DNA from 4 places in the Arthrobacter methylotrophus genome. Region 4 is predicted to be linked to each of the others. Evidence: riboswitches for the same ligand, from Rfam matches in the RefSeq annotation. Region 4 holds a riboswitch; each other region holds the start of a gene.
The links. Region 4 has a riboswitch for S-adenosylmethionine ahead of ABD884_RS17810 (hypothetical protein). Riboswitches for the same ligand answer to the same signal wherever they lie in the genome.
Positions count from the first base shown of each region.

Region 1: it holds a riboswitch for S-adenosylmethionine, as region 4 does, so the genes downstream of both, ABD884_RS24990 (DUF1737 domain-containing protein) here and ABD884_RS17810 (hypothetical protein) in region 4, are expected to answer to the same signal.
Region 2: it holds a riboswitch for S-adenosylmethionine, as region 4 does, so the genes downstream of both, ABD884_RS05215 (aminotransferase class V-fold PLP-dependent enzyme) here and ABD884_RS17810 (hypothetical protein) in region 4, are expected to answer to the same signal.
Region 3: it holds a riboswitch for S-adenosylmethionine, as region 4 does, so the genes downstream of both, ABD884_RS00020 (DUF1737 domain-containing protein) here and ABD884_RS17810 (hypothetical protein) in region 4, are expected to answer to the same signal.

Region 1 covers NZ_BAABED010000001.1:4,859,263-4,863,262, reverse strand. Annotated here, with positions in the region: gene ABD884_RS25010 (GMC oxidoreductase) at 1-822, shown strand, start outside; gene ABD884_RS25005 (PAS domain-containing protein) at 819-1,223, shown strand; gene ABD884_RS25000 (cupin domain-containing protein) at 1,216-1,743, shown strand; gene ABD884_RS24995 (hypothetical protein) at 1,914-2,273, shown strand; SAM riboswitch class IV at 2,365-2,477, shown strand; gene ABD884_RS24990 (DUF1737 domain-containing protein) at 2,488-2,745, shown strand; gene ABD884_RS24985 (rhodanese-like domain-containing protein) at 2,742-3,161, shown strand; gene ABD884_RS24980 (O-succinylhomoserine sulfhydrylase) at 3,162-4,000, shown strand, end outside.
Region 2 covers NZ_BAABED010000001.1:1,055,531-1,059,530, forward strand. Annotated here, with positions in the region: gene ABD884_RS05210 (class I SAM-dependent methyltransferase) at 1-754, opposite strand, end outside; gene ABD884_RS05215 (aminotransferase class V-fold PLP-dependent enzyme) at 826-2,232, opposite strand; SAM riboswitch class IV at 2,268-2,380, opposite strand; gene hisN (histidinol-phosphatase) at 2,541-3,353, opposite strand; gene rsgA (ribosome small subunit-dependent GTPase A) at 3,464-4,000, opposite strand, start outside.
Region 3 covers NZ_BAABED010000001.1:641-4,640, forward strand. Annotated here, with positions in the region: gene ABD884_RS00005 (YbdK family carboxylate-amine ligase) at 1-390, shown strand, start outside; gene ABD884_RS00010 (O-succinylhomoserine sulfhydrylase) at 589-1,797, opposite strand; gene ABD884_RS00015 (rhodanese-like domain-containing protein) at 1,798-2,217, opposite strand; gene ABD884_RS00020 (DUF1737 domain-containing protein) at 2,214-2,471, opposite strand; SAM riboswitch class IV at 2,482-2,594, opposite strand; gene ABD884_RS00025 (hypothetical protein) at 2,760-3,044, opposite strand; gene ABD884_RS00030 (cupin domain-containing protein) at 3,214-3,741, opposite strand; gene ABD884_RS00035 (PAS domain-containing protein) at 3,734-4,000, opposite strand, start outside.
Region 4 covers NZ_BAABED010000001.1:3,424,024-3,428,023, forward strand. Annotated here, with positions in the region: gene ABD884_RS17805 (sodium:solute symporter family transporter) at 112-1,482, shown strand; SAM riboswitch class IV at 1,641-1,760, shown strand; gene ABD884_RS17810 (hypothetical protein) at 1,776-2,099, shown strand; gene ABD884_RS17815 (hypothetical protein) at 2,157-2,411, opposite strand; gene ABD884_RS17820 (VIT1/CCC1 transporter family protein) at 2,615-3,778, shown strand; gene ABD884_RS17825 (matrixin family metalloprotease) at 3,826-4,000, shown strand, end outside.

The DNA of each region.
Region 1 (4,000 bases), 1.4 Mb from region 4:
GGCACGCTTCCCCCGGCGACCCTGGTTCTCAATTCCTTCCCGCAGGTTCAAGGGGCCGGGGGGCACTTCGCCGCCCACTTCATCACCTCGGTGGTGGCCCGGGTTCCGCGCAAGGATTTTGATTTCAGCGAACAGCTCGGCGAGCTGGAACTGGCGGCCATCTATTTGGCGGGCAAGAGCCCGGCCGGCATGCAGTATCACGTGCAACTCTCGGTCCTCTCGGACCGTTTCCCGGACAAGAACGCCCAGAAGTCCGAACGCTACGCCCCCGACGTCGTCGCCACGGCTTCGCTGGCACAGCTGCGGTCATCGGAGGACTATTTGGTGTTCGTCTGCGCCGTCCTCGGCGAACTGGACGAGAGCAATCCGGAGAACCACTTGCGCTTGTCCGGCAGCGCGGACCCCACTTGCAACGTCACCTTGCAGGTGCTGGCCAACGCCACTGACGACGACACGTGGGACACCATGGACGAGGGAACCTTCCAAATGCTGGAGCGGGTCCTGTCCCCTTCCGGTGCGGAGCGCGTCGAATACTGGCACGGGGATCCCGATGCCGGGAGCTGGGGCGCCGAGCGTCCCGCAATCCCCGAGCGCCGCGTACCGGGATTGGTGCACGAAAGCTCCAGCTTGCCAATCGGCGAAGAGGAGGACGCCGTCGTCGGGACCGACTACCGCCTCAACGGCGTGCAGAACGTCTTCGTCACCGGCGGCAGCCTCTGGCCCACCGGCGGGTCCTGGAACCCCACCATGACCATGGTGGCCCTGGCGCAGGACCTCGCCGAAAGACTAGCGGCCGACGGCGGAACGGCGGCAGCGCCGTGACCTTCGCCCCGGCGCTGGACCCGGCGCTCCTTCCCACCGTTCCGCCCATGAGCGTCGCCGATGTGCTGGACCGGCAGGACGGCGTGTACTGGGTAGTCAAGGACGCGAACTCGGTCTTCCTGTGGGTCAACCAGAACTTCGCGGACCTAGTGAGCATGAGCAAGGCGGAACTGATCGGGCACCAGGACTCGCGCGCGGAACACGTTGCCCACGACAAGGAAGTGATGGCGAGCGGAAAGCCCCTGCTCAACTTCCACGAAACGATCGCCGTCCCCAGCAAAGAAGACGGCATGGTGAATGTGGACATCGTGACCCAAAAAGGGTTGTTGCGCGCCCTGGGCAGCAAGGAAATCATTGGCATCACGGTCTGTTTCTCCCTGAAGGACCCGGTCAATGACTGAATCCGCTGAGGACTGGATCAAACGGCTGGACATGTCCCCCGCTAGTGTGGGCGGCTGGTTCGCGTCCGCCCTGGTAAGCAACGAGGACATAACCGGTTCGGCGTTGCCTCCGCGCTTCGACGTCGATCACCCGCTCTACAGTTCCAACTGGTACCTGCTGCAGACCGGGGAGATTCTCCAGCTGCACACCCTGAAGCAGGACGAGTTGTGGTTCTTCCACTTGGGGACGCCCCTCAGGCTGCATGTCTTCTCGCCGGACAATGGCTATTCCGAACTCGGCTATTCCGAAACCCTGTTCGGTCCCAACCCGGAGGCCGGCGAGACCTTGCAAGGAGTTGCCCCGCATTCCACGTGGTTCGGGGCGGAGTTGGCCGGTCCGGGGTTCGCCTTGGTCAGCTGCAGCCTCTCGCCCGGTTACGAGAGATCGGACTCGGCGAAGCCAACGGAAAAGGACATCGAGTCCCTCGTTTCGAGGTTCCCCGGGCATGCAGCGCTGATCCTGCGCTTGGCGTCCGGATAGAAACGTCTGATGCGCCGGTTCTGGGGCCGGCGCATCAGGCTTCTTCCCCCAACTAACTCGCAGTTGTTGTCGTTCTGAGGGCTCAAAACGACAACAACTGCGAGTCAGTTGGGTTAATGAGGAAGACGCCGCCCATTCCCCCAGAGGGCCCGAGTCCGTAGGGTATCGACATGAGCATCTACATCAGCCCCGACTCTGCTGCATGGTCGCTGACCGCCATGGCGACTGCCGCGTCAGCGGGATCAATCGATGATGCGAACGGCATGTCCAAGCTGGTGCAGGAAATCTACGAAACTGAAGGTTTCGAGGCCCTGTCCGGCGTGGTTTTTGCCTTGGCTCATCACAACAGCCTCTCGCTGCACGCGCTGGCGACAGCCACCGGGATATCCGTCCACGAGTTACTCGAAATCCGGAAGCATCAAGGCTCCACGTTTCATCGCTCCCCCACGGGAGTAGCGCCACGGACTGATGCCCTGCCGCAGCGGCTCCAAGCAAGCCTGGAACAACTGCCCAACCAAACCGAGGCCTAGTCCCCACCACCCACCGGCGTTGCCGCCCGGTTACGGAACATGACGACTGCCGGTAATGCAGGCCGCCGTCATGGATGTTATTTTCTTCTTGAGTAATGAGCACCAGCGCGAAGCCCTGACTTGCTGGTCGGCAACCCTCTCTCCGGCGGGGTGCCTCAGGTGACTACTCGGCGTATCGACACTTTCGAACTGCAAGCGTGACTGAGGAGCACCAATGCCTGAACCCACTGAAGAAAAACTCTCCTACCGTCTCATCACGGGTCCTGATACCAAGGAATTCTGTGAGCGGATCTCTACCGCCCTTGCCGAGGGATACGTGTTGCACGGCAGCCCGGCCGCGACATTCAACGGCACGGACGTGATCGTGGCGCAGGCCATCGTCCTCCCCGCGGCAATCGCCAGCGCGGATGCCGCGGTTGCCAATGCGGTGGACCAGCTTGATGAAGAGTTCGACGGCGAGGGCCACGCATGAGCTACGCCGGCGACCTGAGCCCGCACGACGCCTGGGCCAAACTGGAGCAAGGCGCCATCCTGGTGGACGTCCGCACCGAAGGCGAGTGGGCCCACATCGGCATCCCGGACACCGCGTCTGCGAACAACAAAGGAAACGATCCCCTGTTCATTCAGTGGAACCTTGCCGGCGGGATCCCCAACTCGGGATTTATCGAGCAGCTCAAGCAACAGGCCCCGGAGGCGGATGCCACCGAACTGGTCTTCCTCTGCCGTTCCGGACAGCGATCAATCGCCGCCGCCAGTGCCGCAACACAGGCCGGCTACACCGCCTACAACGTCCTTGAAGGCTTTGAGGGCGAACCGGACCGCTACGGCGAGCGAACCGTGAATGGTTGGAAAAACCGTGGACTTCCTACGAATCTGGGGAAGATCTAAGTGACATTCAATCCTGACGCCGCTGGCTGGAACCCTGAGACCCAGGCAGTCCGCGGCGGCCTTGACCGCACCAATTTCCAGGAGACCTCCGAAGCTGTCTTCCTGAATTCCGGCTTCGTCTACGAATCCGCGGCAGCCGCCGAGCGCGCGTTTACGGGCGAAGACGAGCGCTTCGTCTACTCTCGTTACGGCAACCCCTCGGTTGCAACGTTCCAGGAGCGGCTCCGCCTGCTCGAAGGCACCGAAGCATGCTTCGCGACGGCGTCGGGCATGTCCGCTGTCTTCACCGCGCTTGGTGCGTTGCTGGCCGCCGGTGACCGTGTGGTTGCCGCGCGTTCGCTGTTCGGTTCCTGCTTCGTCATCCTCAACGAGATCCTGCCCCGCTGGGGCGTCGAGACGGTCTTCGTTGACGGACCGGACCTGGATCAGTGGCGCGCCGCGTTGTCCGAACCCACCACCGCAGTGTTTTTCGAGTCGCCGTCGAACCCGATGCAGGAAATCGTGGACATCGCCGCCGTGAGCGAGCTGGCCCACGCCGCGGGCGCTACCGTCGTCGTCGACAATGTCTTTGCCACTCCGCTGCTGCAGCGTTGTGGCGAACTCGGCGCCGACGTGATTGTCTACTCGGGCACCAAACACATCGATGGCCAAGGCCGGGTCCTGGGCGGAGCGATCCTGGGCACCAAGGAGTTCATCGAAGGTCCCGTCAAGCAACTCATGCGACACACAGGACCATCGCTTTCCGCGTTCAACGCCTGGGTGCTGACCAAGGGCCTGGAAACCATGGCGCTGCGAGTAAACCACTCCTCGGCGTCGGCGTTGCGGATCGCAGAATGGCT
Region 2 (4,000 bases), 2.4 Mb from region 4:
AGGCCTTCCGGGCGCGCCAGCTCTGCGTGAGATAGGGCAGGGGGATGAGCTCGCGCTCGGCGTGGCCCAGGTGTTCGAAGAGATACCAGTGGAGATTCCCCATGACCTTGGCCCGGGTGGCATCATTTGCCCTCAGGTAGTAGCTGCGCGATTTCGCCAGTTCCAGGATATCGGCCGGGGTCACGGGATCCTCCCACTGCGTCATGTGACTTTCGAGGCCGGCGAACTCCGGCCCCACCACAGGCCGGAAGCCCGGTTTGTGGACATCGCCGGCATGCATGATGCGGGACAAACGGTGGACCCAGGGCGCCGAAGTGTCCAACTGGTTCCAGATCAAGCCGATCACCCCGGCGGGGCGCAGGATCCGGGCGATCTCGGTGCTGGCCGCGAGGGGATCGCACCAGTGCCAGGCCTGGGCAACGCAGACGACGTCGAATGCTGAATCCGCCAGTCCAGTTGCTTCGGCCGTTCCCTCCAGAGCGAGCACTTGTGGAAACGTTTTGCGTAGTTGCGTGAGCATGTCAGTGGACGGGTCCACTGCGGAGACGGCCAGCCCGCGCTCGAGGAGCAGCGCCGTGAACTTTCCGGTGCCGGCGCCCAGATCGGCTGCGTCCCGTGCGCCTTCCGGCAGGGGCCAGTCGGCCGAATCCGCAGGGTAGCCGGGCCGGACCCGGTCATAGTGTTCTCCGCCGTCCTGGAAACTCTGACCGAGTTCAAGGCGCCGTTCGTCATGGAGCTTGGGGCCGGCTGACATGCCTTTGGGTCGCGGGGCCACGCAGGGACTCCTTCTGAGGGCGTGAAAAATACCCTACGAATCTACCGCAATCAGTCGGTGCTGCAGGGTGCTGCCCCTGCGGTCCCAGGAGTGTTGGGGGCCCACTCCGGGTAGCTGCGGTGGTCGTTTGCGGGGACCCAACGGCCGGAGTCCACGACGTAGTCCCAGCCGAGGCCGTTGGATTTGAGGGACTGGATGCCTGCGATAAGCCGGGTTGCGTCTTCCAGCCGCGAACCCACGCCGAAACTCGCCCGCAGCGAACCGGAGGGAAGTCCGAGACGCTTGAGCAGCGGATGCGCGCAAAAACGACCGTCCCGCAGGCCGATCCCGTGCTCGGCAGCAAGATAGGCGGCCACCAGGCCGGCGTCGTAGCCCTGGAGCGAGAAGTTCACCACGCCGATGGTGTCCTGGGGAGGAGTGTCGCTAAAGATTTGATGCACGGTCACGCCGTCGATTTCCCTGAGGCCCTCAACAAGGTGCGAGCGGATGGCCGCTTCATGGGCGTGCCATTCGTCATGGTCGAGGCCGGCAATGACCTGCGTGGCCCGGGCAAGCGTGGCCGCGCCGAGCACGTTCGGCGAACCGCCCTCGTGCCTGGCCGGCCCCGTGGCCCAGCTGACGGAATCAAGGCGTGCTTCGCGGACGGCCCCGCCTCCAGCCAGGTGCGGCGTTCCGGCGTCGAGCCAATCAGGACGGCCAACCAACACCCCTGCACCGAACGGCGCGTAGAGTTTGTGCCCCGAGAAAGCCAGGTAGTCAACATCCGCGGCAGCGATGTCGATTCGGCGGTGGGGGGCGAGCTGCGCCGCGTCCACCACGATCCTGGCCCCGAATTCGTGGGCGAGGGCAGCGAGAGTCTTGATGGGGAGGATCTCGCCGGTCACGTTCGAGGCGCCGGTGACCGCCAAGAGGCTGACACCACCCTGGGAAAGGGCCGTTCGGACATTGGCTACGGTTTCGGTCAAAGTTCCCGCCGCAATGATGCTGCGGTGGGGGACCCTTTGCCATGGCAGCAGATTGGCGTGGTGTTCGATGTCCAAGTAGAGGACTTCGCCGGCGTGCCGGCCGTCCTCGAGGGGCAGGCAACCGGCCAGGAGATTGAGGGAATCGGTGGTGTTGCGGGTGAAGATCACGGAATCGTCCGAGCGCCCGCCAACGAAGTCACGGACGATGTTGCGGGCGTTCTCGTAGACAGAAGTGCTGATCTGGGAGGCGTAGCCTGCGCCGCGGTGGACACTCGCGTAGTACGGGAGGATTTCGTTTAGGTAGGCGGAAACAACGGTCAGGGCAGGTGTCGAGGCGCCGTAGTCGAGGTTGGCGTAGCGGATGTGTCCGCCTTGGATCAGGGGGGCCTGCAGTTCCGCGCCGGTAACGGCGGCCAACGGGCGCGACGCCGGATGCGGGGATACGCCATACTGCTGGGGGATGGCGGGAGATGTAAATGTGGCTGTGCTCATGGGACCTCACTCAAGAGGGACCCCTGCGTACAGGGGGTCCGCGCTTGCCGTATCCGTTCCGGACCGGCCGGGTCGTCACCCGGGGCACCCCGCCGCGATGGAGGGTTGCCGGCCAGCAAACCGGGGTTTCGCGCTGGCACTCGTGACCTGTAAAGAGCGTAGGACACCTGCAGAGCTGGTTCCAATGTGACCGGCGATTGTTAAGCCGATTGTTACAAAACCGGAAAGAGTGCCTTTTGTCGAAGAAAAAGCGGCGGACGCCCCGAAAAGGTGGCGTCCGCCGTCGTTTGTTCAGTGAGAAGACTACTTCAGAAGAGGTCGTCGAGTTCCGGGTTGAGCCTCTTGAGGACCTCTGAGTGCAGGATCGAGTTGGTGGCAACGGCGTTTCCGCCGAACGGGCCGTCCGCGCCGTCCAGGGACGTGAAGCGCCCCCCGGCTTCGGTCACGATCGGGACCAGTGCCGCCATATCGTAGATCTGAAGTTCCGGCTCGGCGGCGATATCCACGGCACCCTCGGCCACCAGGCAGTAGGACCAGAAGTCGCCGTACGCGCGGCTGCGCCAGACGTCGTTCTCAAGGCCAAGGAAGTTGTCCAGCGAACCGCGCTCCTTCCATTCGGAGAGCTCCGAATAGGAAAGCGAAGCGTCTTCAAGCCGCGACACGTTGGAAACCTTCAGTCGGGTGGCCGCGGCAAGCGAACGGCCCATGTAGGCGCCGGAGCCCTTGGCTGCCCACCAACGCTTGCCGAGTGCGGGAGCGCTGACGAGCCCCACCACGACCTCTCCCTCATCCACGAGGGCGATCAGCGTTGCCCAGACGGGAACGCCACGCACAAAGTTCTTGGTCCCATCGATAGGATCGATGATCCAACGCCGCGAGCCGTGGCCGGTGCTGCCGAATTCTTCCCCGAGAACGGCGTCGCGGGGGCGGGAACGGGAGAGCTGCCCGCGGATTGCTTCCTCGGCGGCTTTGTCGGCATCGGTGACCGGGCTCAGGTCGGGTTTGGTCTCCACCTTGAGGTCCAGTGCCTTGAACCGTTCCATGGTCAGGGAATCGACGGAGTCGGCCAGTACATGGGCCAGCCGCAGGTCGTCGTTGTAGCTCGAATCGGGTTGGGTCATGGTTCCAAACTACCGTCTATTCGCAGGTGAAACGGGGAGGTAGGACGCCAAGGGGCGCACAGTCAGTCGACCCCGCTGTTAGTTGACCGTGCTGTTAATTGAAAGTGCTGCTAATTAACAGTGCCCAGCTCCTTCGCCTCTTGGGCTTCCATGCGCGGGTCTGCACCGAGGAGCCGGCGCAACGACGCGAGGCGCGCGGCGCCCGACTCGCCGGCATGGCCATCAGCCACCCAGGAATCCAGTCCGCAACGAACGGCGGCGGCATCGTGTTTACAGCCTCGCTCGCACATTTCCGTTCCGGGTTCCAGATCCGGGAAGGCATGCAGGATGCGGTCCGGGTTCACGTGGGCCAGGCCGAAGGAACGGATGCCGGGAGTATCGATGATCCAACTGCCGCCAGGGGCGTCGCTGAGCTTCAGTGCAAGCGCAGAGGACGAGGTGTGCCGTCCGCGACCCGTCACGGCGTTGACCCCGCCGGTGGCGCGCTCGGCCCCGGTGAGGGCATTCACCATGGTGGACTTCCCGACGCCGGAATGGCCGAGCAGTACGGTGACCTTCCCGTCGAGGTAGTGCCGCAACTGGCCGACGGCGTCGCCATCGAGGCGGGCGGACAAACCGTCGTCGGATCGTGCATCGATGCCGGAGGC
Region 3 (4,000 bases), 3.4 Mb from region 4:
GAAACGGGGGTCTTGCTGGACGAGGGGATGGTCTACTTCGATGCCAGGCTGTCCAGGCACGTTCCGACGGTGGAGGTCCGGGTAGCCGATGTCTGCCTCCGAGCCGAGGACGCCGCGCTCATTGCGGTGCTGGTTAGGGCCTTGGTTGAGACTTCTGTACGTGAATACCATGCCGGAATAGAGCCTGCGGCCGTGCCTACGGTTATTCTTTACGGATGGCGTCTTGGCAGGCAAGCAATTTTGGACTGTGCACCGAACTGCTGGACTTCGGAACATTCCGCCCGGAGCCCGCCGCGGACGTCGTCTGGTCGTTGGTGGAGTACCTGGAACCTGTGCTCGCCGAACAGGGTGAATTCGACTTGGTCCAAACCGGCGTGGCAGCCATCCTGAGCCGCGGAACGGCGCCATCGAGCAGCGGGGTGTTGCCGAACGCTGGAGCCAGAACGGGAGCGCGCCCGACGCCGTCGGACTGGCCGCCGTCGTCGAGCACGCCGTTCAGATCACGATGCGCTCGGAGAAGGACGAGGGCGACACAAAGCCGCAGCCCGTCCTCACCTGGGTGCGCCAGGACTGGCGCGAAGCGCCGAGCTAGACCTGCTTGAGGGCCCGTTCCAGATCCCGGACGAGGTCGTCCACATCCTCCAGCCCCACTGAAAGCCGCACGACGCCGTCGCTCAGGCCGATGGCCGCGCGGCCTTCCGGACCCATGGCGCGGTGGGTGGTGGTGGCGGGGTGGGTGATGAGGGACTTGGAGTCGCCTAGGTTGTTCGAGATATCGATGATGGCGAGTCCGTCCAGCAACGCGAAAGCGGCCTCTTTGGCCGATCGCCCGGCGGAAGGGAGCAGCTCGAAGGTCAGGACCGTGCCGCCGGCTTTCATTTGCTTCGCGGCGAGCTCGTACTGGGGGTGGGACTTAAGCAGCGGATACTTGACCCAGCTGATGGCCGGTTGTTCCTCGAGCCATTCTGCGATCCGCAACGCCGACGCCGAGGAGTGGTTTACTCGCAGCGCCATGGTTTCCAGGCCCTTGGTCAGCACCCAGGCGTTGAACGCGGAAAGCGATGGTCCTGTGTGTCGCATGAGTTGCTTGACGGGACCTTCGATGAACTCCTTGGTGCCCAGGATCGCTCCGCCCAGGACCCGGCCTTGGCCATCGATGTGTTTGGTGCCCGAGTAGACAATCACGTCGGCGCCGAGTTCGCCACAACGCTGCAGCAGCGGAGTGGCAAAGACATTGTCGACGACGACGGTAGCGCCCGCGGCGTGGGCCAGCTCGCTCACGGCGGCGATGTCCACGATTTCCTGCATCGGGTTCGACGGCGACTCGAAAAACACTGCGGTGGTGGGTTCGGACAACGCGGCGCGCCACTGATCCAGGTCCGGTCCGTCAACGAAGACCGTCTCGACGCCCCAGCGGGGCAGGATCTCGTTGAGGATGACGAAGCAGGAACCGAACAGCGAACGCGCGGCAACCACACGGTCACCGGCGGCCAGCAACGCACCAAGCGCGGTGAAGACAGCGGACATGCCCGACGCCGTCGCGAAGCATGCTTCGGTGCCTTCGAGCAGGCGGAGCCGCTCCTGGAACGTTGCAACCGAGGGGTTGCCGTAACGAGAGTAGACGAAGCGCTCGTCTTCGCCCGTAAACGCGCGCTCGGCGGCTGCCGCGGATTCGTAGACGAAGCCGGAATTCAGGAAGACAGCTTCGGAGGTCTCCTGGAAATTGGTGCGGTCAAGGCCGCCGCGGACTGCCTGGGTCTCAGGGTTCCAGCCAGCGGCGTCAGGATTGAATGTCACTTAGATCTTCCCCAGATTCGTAGGAAGTCCACGGTTTTTCCAACCATTCACGGTTCGCTCGCCGTAGCGGTCCGGTTCGCCCTCAAAGCCTTCAAGGACGTTGTAGGCGGTGTAGCCGGCCTGTGTTGCGGCACTGGCGGCGGCGATTGATCGCTGTCCGGAACGGCAGAGGAAGACCAGTTCGGTGGCATCCGCCTCCGGGGCCTGTTGCTTGAGCTGCTCGATAAATCCCGAGTTGGGGATCCCGCCGGCAAGGTTCCACTGAATGAACAGGGGATCGTTTCCTTTGTTGTTCGCAGACGCGGTGTCCGGGATGCCGATGTGGGCCCACTCGCCTTCGGTGCGGACGTCCACCAGGATGGCGCCTTGCTCCAGTTTGGCCCAGGCGTCGTGCGGGCTCAGGTCGCCGGCGTAGCTCATGCGTGGCCCTCGCCGTCGAACTCTTCATCAAGCTGGTCCACCGCATTGGCAACCGCGGCATCCGCGCTGGCGATTGCCGCGGGGAGGACGATGGCCTGCGCCACGATCACGTCCGTGCCGTTGAATGTCGCGGCCGGGCTGCCGTGCAACACGTATCCCTCGGCAAGGGCGGTAGAGATCCGCTCACAGAATTCCTTGGTATCAGGACCCGTGATGAGACGGTAGGAGAGTTTTTCTTCAGTGGGTTCAGGCATTGGTGCTCCTCAGTCACGCTTGCAGTTCGAAAGTGTCGATACGCCGAGTAGTCACCTGAGGCACCCCGCCGGAGAGAGGGTTGCCGACCAGCAAGTCAGGGCTTCGCGCTGGTGCTCATTACTCAAGAAGAAAATAACATCCATGACGGCGGCCTGCATTACCGGCAGTCGTCATGTTCCGTAACCGGGCGGCAACGCCGGTGGGTGGTGGGGACTAGGCCTCGGTTTGGTTGGGCAGTTGTTCCAGGCTTGCTTGGAGCCGCTGCGGCAGGGCATCAGTCCGTGGCGCTACTCCCGTGGGGAGCGATGAAACGTGGAGCCTTGATGCTTCCGGATTTCGAGTAACTCGTGGACGGATATCCCGGTGGCTGTCGCCAGCGCGTGCAGCGAGAGGCTGTTGTGATGAGCCAAGGCAAAAACCACGCCGGACAGGGCCTCGAAACCTTCAGTTTCGTAGATTTCCTGCACCAGCTTGGACATGCCGTTCGCATCATCGATTGATCCCGCTGACGCGGCAGTCGCCATGGCGGTCAGCGACCATGCAGCAGAGTCGGGGCTGATGTAGATGCTCATGTCGATACCCTACGGACTCGGGCCCTCTGGGGGAATGGGCGGCGTCTTCCTCATTAACCCAACTGACTCGCAGTTGTTGTCGTTTTGAGCCCTCAGAACGACAACAACTGCGAGTTAGTTGGGGAAGAAGCCTGATGCGCCGGCCCCAGAACCGGCGCATCAGACGTTTCTATCCGGACGCCAAGCGCAGGATCAGCGCTGCATGCCCGGGGAACCTCGAAACGAGGGACTCGATGTCCTTTTCCGTTGGCTTCGCCGAGTCCGATCTCTCGTAACCGGGCGAGAGGCTGCAGCTGACCAAGGCGAACCCCGGACCGGCCAACTCCGCCCCGAACCACGTGGAATGCGGGGCAACTCCTTGCAAGGTCTCGCCGGCCTCCGGGTTGGGACCGAACAGGGTTTCGGAATAGCCGAGTTCGGAATAGCCATTGTCCGGCGAGAAGACATGCAGCCTGAGGGGCGTCCCCAAGTGGAAGAACCACAACTCGTCCTGCTTCAGGGTGTGCAGCTGGAGAATCTCCCCGGTCTGCAGCAGGTACCAGTTGGAACTGTAGAGCGGGTGATCGACGTCGAAGCGCGGAGGCAACGCCGAACCGGTTATGTCCTCGTTGCTTACCAGGGCGGACGCGAACCAGCCGCCCACACTAGCGGGGGACATGTCCAGCCGTTTGATCCAGTCCTCAGCGGATTCAGTCATTGACCGGGTCCTTCAGGGAGAAACAGACCGTGATGCCAATGATTTCCTTGCTGCCCAGGGCGCGCAACAACCCTTTTTGGGTCACGATGTCCACATTCACCATGCCGTCTTCTTTGCTGGGGACGGCGATCGTTTCGTGGAAGTTGAGCAGGGGCTTTCCGCTCGCCATCACTTCCTTGTCGTGGGCAACGTGTTCCGCGCGCGAGTCCTGGTGCCCGATCAGTTCCGCCTTGCTCATGCTCACTAGGTCCGCGAAGTT
Region 4 (4,000 bases):
GCCGCTTTCCCCAATCACTAGCGCAGGGACCTTCTGCAAGCCGCGAGGAAATCCAGCGGAACCGCCGTCGGAATCCCTGGAAGCCCTGCGCATCACCCTCAGGAACCAATCGTGGACTCTTCGTTCATCAATATTGCGATCGTGGTGGTGTACCTGCTTGCCATGCTGGCCTTCGGCTGGTGGGGCAAATCGCGCACCAAGAACAACAGCGACTTCCTGGTGGCCGGACGCCGCCTCGGTCCGATGCTCTACACCGGCATCATGGCCGCAGTCGTCCTCGGTGGTGCATCAACCGTTGGCGGCGTCGGCCTCGGCTACAAGTTCGGCATCTCCGGGATGTGGCTGGTAGTGGCCATCGGTTCGGGCGTGCTCCTCCTGGGCCTGCTCTTCGCCGGCACCATCCAGCGTCTGAAGATCTACACCGTCTCCCAAATGCTGAGCCTGCGTTACGGCCAGCGCGCCACCCAGACGTCCGGCATCGTCATGCTGGCCTACACCCTCATGCTGTGCGCCACGTCCACGGGCGCCTACGCCACCATCTTCGTTGTCCTCTTCGGCTGGGAGCGTTGGCTCGCCATCGCCGTCGGCGGCGCAATCGTCCTGGTCTACTCCACCATTGGCGGCATGTGGTCCATCACCCTCGCCGACCAAGTGCAGTTCATCATCAAGACGGTTGGCATCTTCTTCCTCATGCTGCCGTTCGTCCTCAACGCCGCAGGCGGCTTCGACGGGATCCGCGCCCGCGTTGACGCCAGCTTCTTCCAACTGGACGGCATCGGAGCCCAGACCATCATCACGTACTTCGTGGTCTACACCCTTGGCTTGCTGATCGGTCAGGACATCTGGCAGCGCGTCTTCACGGCCAAGACCGCCACCGTGGCCCGTTGGGGCGGTGCCACCGCAGGCATCTATTGCGTCCTGTACGGCGTCGCCGGCGCCGTGATCGGCCTGGCCGCCCGGGTGGCCCGCGCCGACGTTGTGCCGTTTGTGGCCAGCTGGTTCGGCAAGACAATCAACACGAACGACAGCGAAAACCCCGAGCACGACGTCAAGGCCAACCGCTACTGGGTCCTTGGATTGGGTGTCGTGGCCGTGTTGATCTCCATGGCGGCGCAAGACGTCGTGGTGGCCCTGACCATCGCCTACGACATCCTGGTGGGTGGCCTGCTGGTGGCTATCCTGGGCGGCTTGATCTGGAAGCGCGGCACCGGCATCGCCGCAGCGTGGTCCATGGCAGTCGGCTCCGTCCTGACCCTGGCCTTGCTGATCGCCTACGCCACGGGAATCATCCCCAGCGAAGACGGCGTCTACGCCAACGATCCCATCTACTGGGGCCTCGGCGCCTCGCTGGTCATCTACGTCGTCGTCTCCGTGCTGACCCCTCCCACGGACCCCGAAGTCCGCGCAGCATGGGACCGTCGCGTTGCAGGAGCGGCCGCGGAAGAACTCCCCTTGGAAGCCCACCCGGTAGCCATCCACTAAGGATCACAGAGTTAAGCACGACGGCGGTGCCGCACCTTCTCGGCGGAGGATGCGGTGCCGCTGTTGCGTTTGGAGCCCTGAGTGCGGGGCCGCTGCCTATACCGGTGCGTATGCAGCAGTCATGCCTGTACGGAGTCATGCCTGTACAGTAGGAAGAGCTTCAAGAGATGTGGCGCCAAGCTCCGACTTGCCACACGCCAACCCCATGTTCACGGGTGGTTCGGATGAAGAAGCGGCCCGATCCGGACCAGAGACAACCGAACGGGCAAGAGCAACTCCACCAGGAGAAGGCAATGCCTTTGGAAACCGGCGGCGCTACCGCCACAGTCAGCCACACCACACAGCCAAGCCCCGTGCGCGTCCCGCGCGTCCGTCGGGTGGACGAGTTCGTCCGCGTGATTCCCGGCGTCGACCTCTCCCAAGGCTCCATCACGTTCGTGGTGGATGGCCATCTTGAACGCCATTGGCATCACGAGCCGCGACTCATCACCGAAGCACTCTCACAAGCAGTCCAGCCTGCACGCTGGTTCCCGGCCACGCGGAAACTCACCCTCACGGTGGCGGCGACCGGTCACCGGGCAGGCGTGCAACGGCACTTCATCCTGAGCGCGTTTTAGCCCCTCCAACTGGGCTAGCTGGCGTGGGCTAGCTGGCGCCCACGGGCCTCCTCGGGCCTATCCGAACTCTTCATCCTCGCGGTGTTCGTCGGCGTCGAGCGGGACCACCCGTTCGTCGTCGTCGAGGACCTCGGGTTGTTCCTCCAGGTCCTCGTCCACCTCCAGGTCCTCGCTGTAGTCGTAGCCGGGATCGGCCTCGACCGTGGGACGATCCGGGTGTCGGGCGTGGGTCTCGGTGCCGTCCATGGTGCAACCTCCGTTCGACGTGCCGCTGAGCCCATCGCGCAAGCGGATCAGGCAGCCAGTCACCACGCCGCCGGCGCCCCTTCGTGGACCCTGTCCATCCATCCCAGCACTGCCCCATCCGGTGGTCAAGGCTTCGCTGAAGCCTCTCCGTTTTTGAGGCGCACCTAAAATATCCGCTGAGGATCACCAGCCGAAAAACCGCGAAGATTGGCGATAAAGTGGACATGCAATGAGGCGATGAAGCCCGCCCCAGCAACCCAGGAGTCCCGGTGCATCCGCACGCAAAAACCCCGCATTCAGACAGTCCGGCAGACTCAAGCAGTCCATCGCAAGACGCAGAAGCCACCACGACGCAACCTTCGTCGTCGGACATCAAGCGGTGGCGCCAATACTTGGCGGACGAACGCGCAGAGGCTGCCGTGTACCGCCAGCTGGCACAGCGCCGGGATGGCGAGGAACGCGAGATTCTTCTGGCCCTTGCAGAGGCCGAGGGACGCCACGAGGCACACTGGCTCAAGCTCCTCGGTGACCATGCCGGCATGCCAAAGGCGGCTTCCACCCGCAGCCAGATGCTTGGATTCCTGGCCCGGAACTTCGGATCAGTGTTCGTTTTGGCCCTCGCCCAACGCGCTGAAGGCCGCTCGCCTTACGCGAAGGATCCCGCGGCAACCCGCGCGATGGCCGCTGACGAACAAATCCACGAAGAAGTGGTGCGCGGACTGGCAACGCGCGGCCGCAACAGGCTTTCCGGCACCTTCCGCGCCGCAGTCTTCGGCGCCAACGACGGCTTGGTCAGCAACCTCTCCCTCGTGATGGGCATGGCGGCCACCGGTGTGCCCGCCACCGTGGTCCTCTTCAGCGGCATCGCCGGCCTGTTGGCGGGCGCCCTGTCCATGGGTGCCGGCGAATACGTCTCGGTCCGCTCGCAACTGGAGCTCCTCAGGGCCACCCGTCCCACCCAAGCGACGTTGACCGCAGCTCCGGCCCTGGACATCGAACACAACGAGCTGGTCCTGGTGTACCTTGCCCGGGGCATGTCCCGCGAGGCCGCCGAACACCGCGCCGCCGAACGCATGGGCCTCTACAGCTGCGATTGCGATCCCAGCCTCTCGCTCCGCCCCGAAGCGGATGAACCCGTGAACGAGCACGAGGCCGTGGGCTCCGCTTGGGGTGCCGCCATCTCCAGCTTCTGCTTCTTCGCCTCCGGGGCCATTGTGCCGATCCTGCCGTTCATCTTCGGCATGACGGGCTTCGCTGCACTTGCCGTAGCCGGTACTCTGGTGGGCATCGCGCTTCTGTCGACCGGCGCCGTCGTCGGGCTGTTGTCCGGAACCTCGCCGCTGACCCGCGGCCTCCGGCAGCTCGCCATCGGACTCGCCGCGGCCACGGCCACATACGGGCTTGGGCTCGTCTTCGGCGCCGTGATGGGGTAGGAACACCGGCCCACTGGGGTGCCGGGAGCAGGGATTTGGGGGAACACGTGCATTCAAACTACGGGTACGACGGCGGTCCGCCACCCAGGCGTCTCAGTACCGCGCTGGCGCTCGTCCGGAACCTGATGCTGGTAGCGGTCGTTGCAGCCGTGGCCGTGCTGGTCAGCGGTTTCCTCCGGAGCGACCCTGGTATCACCGGCTTGCTTTCGAACCTGAGTCCTT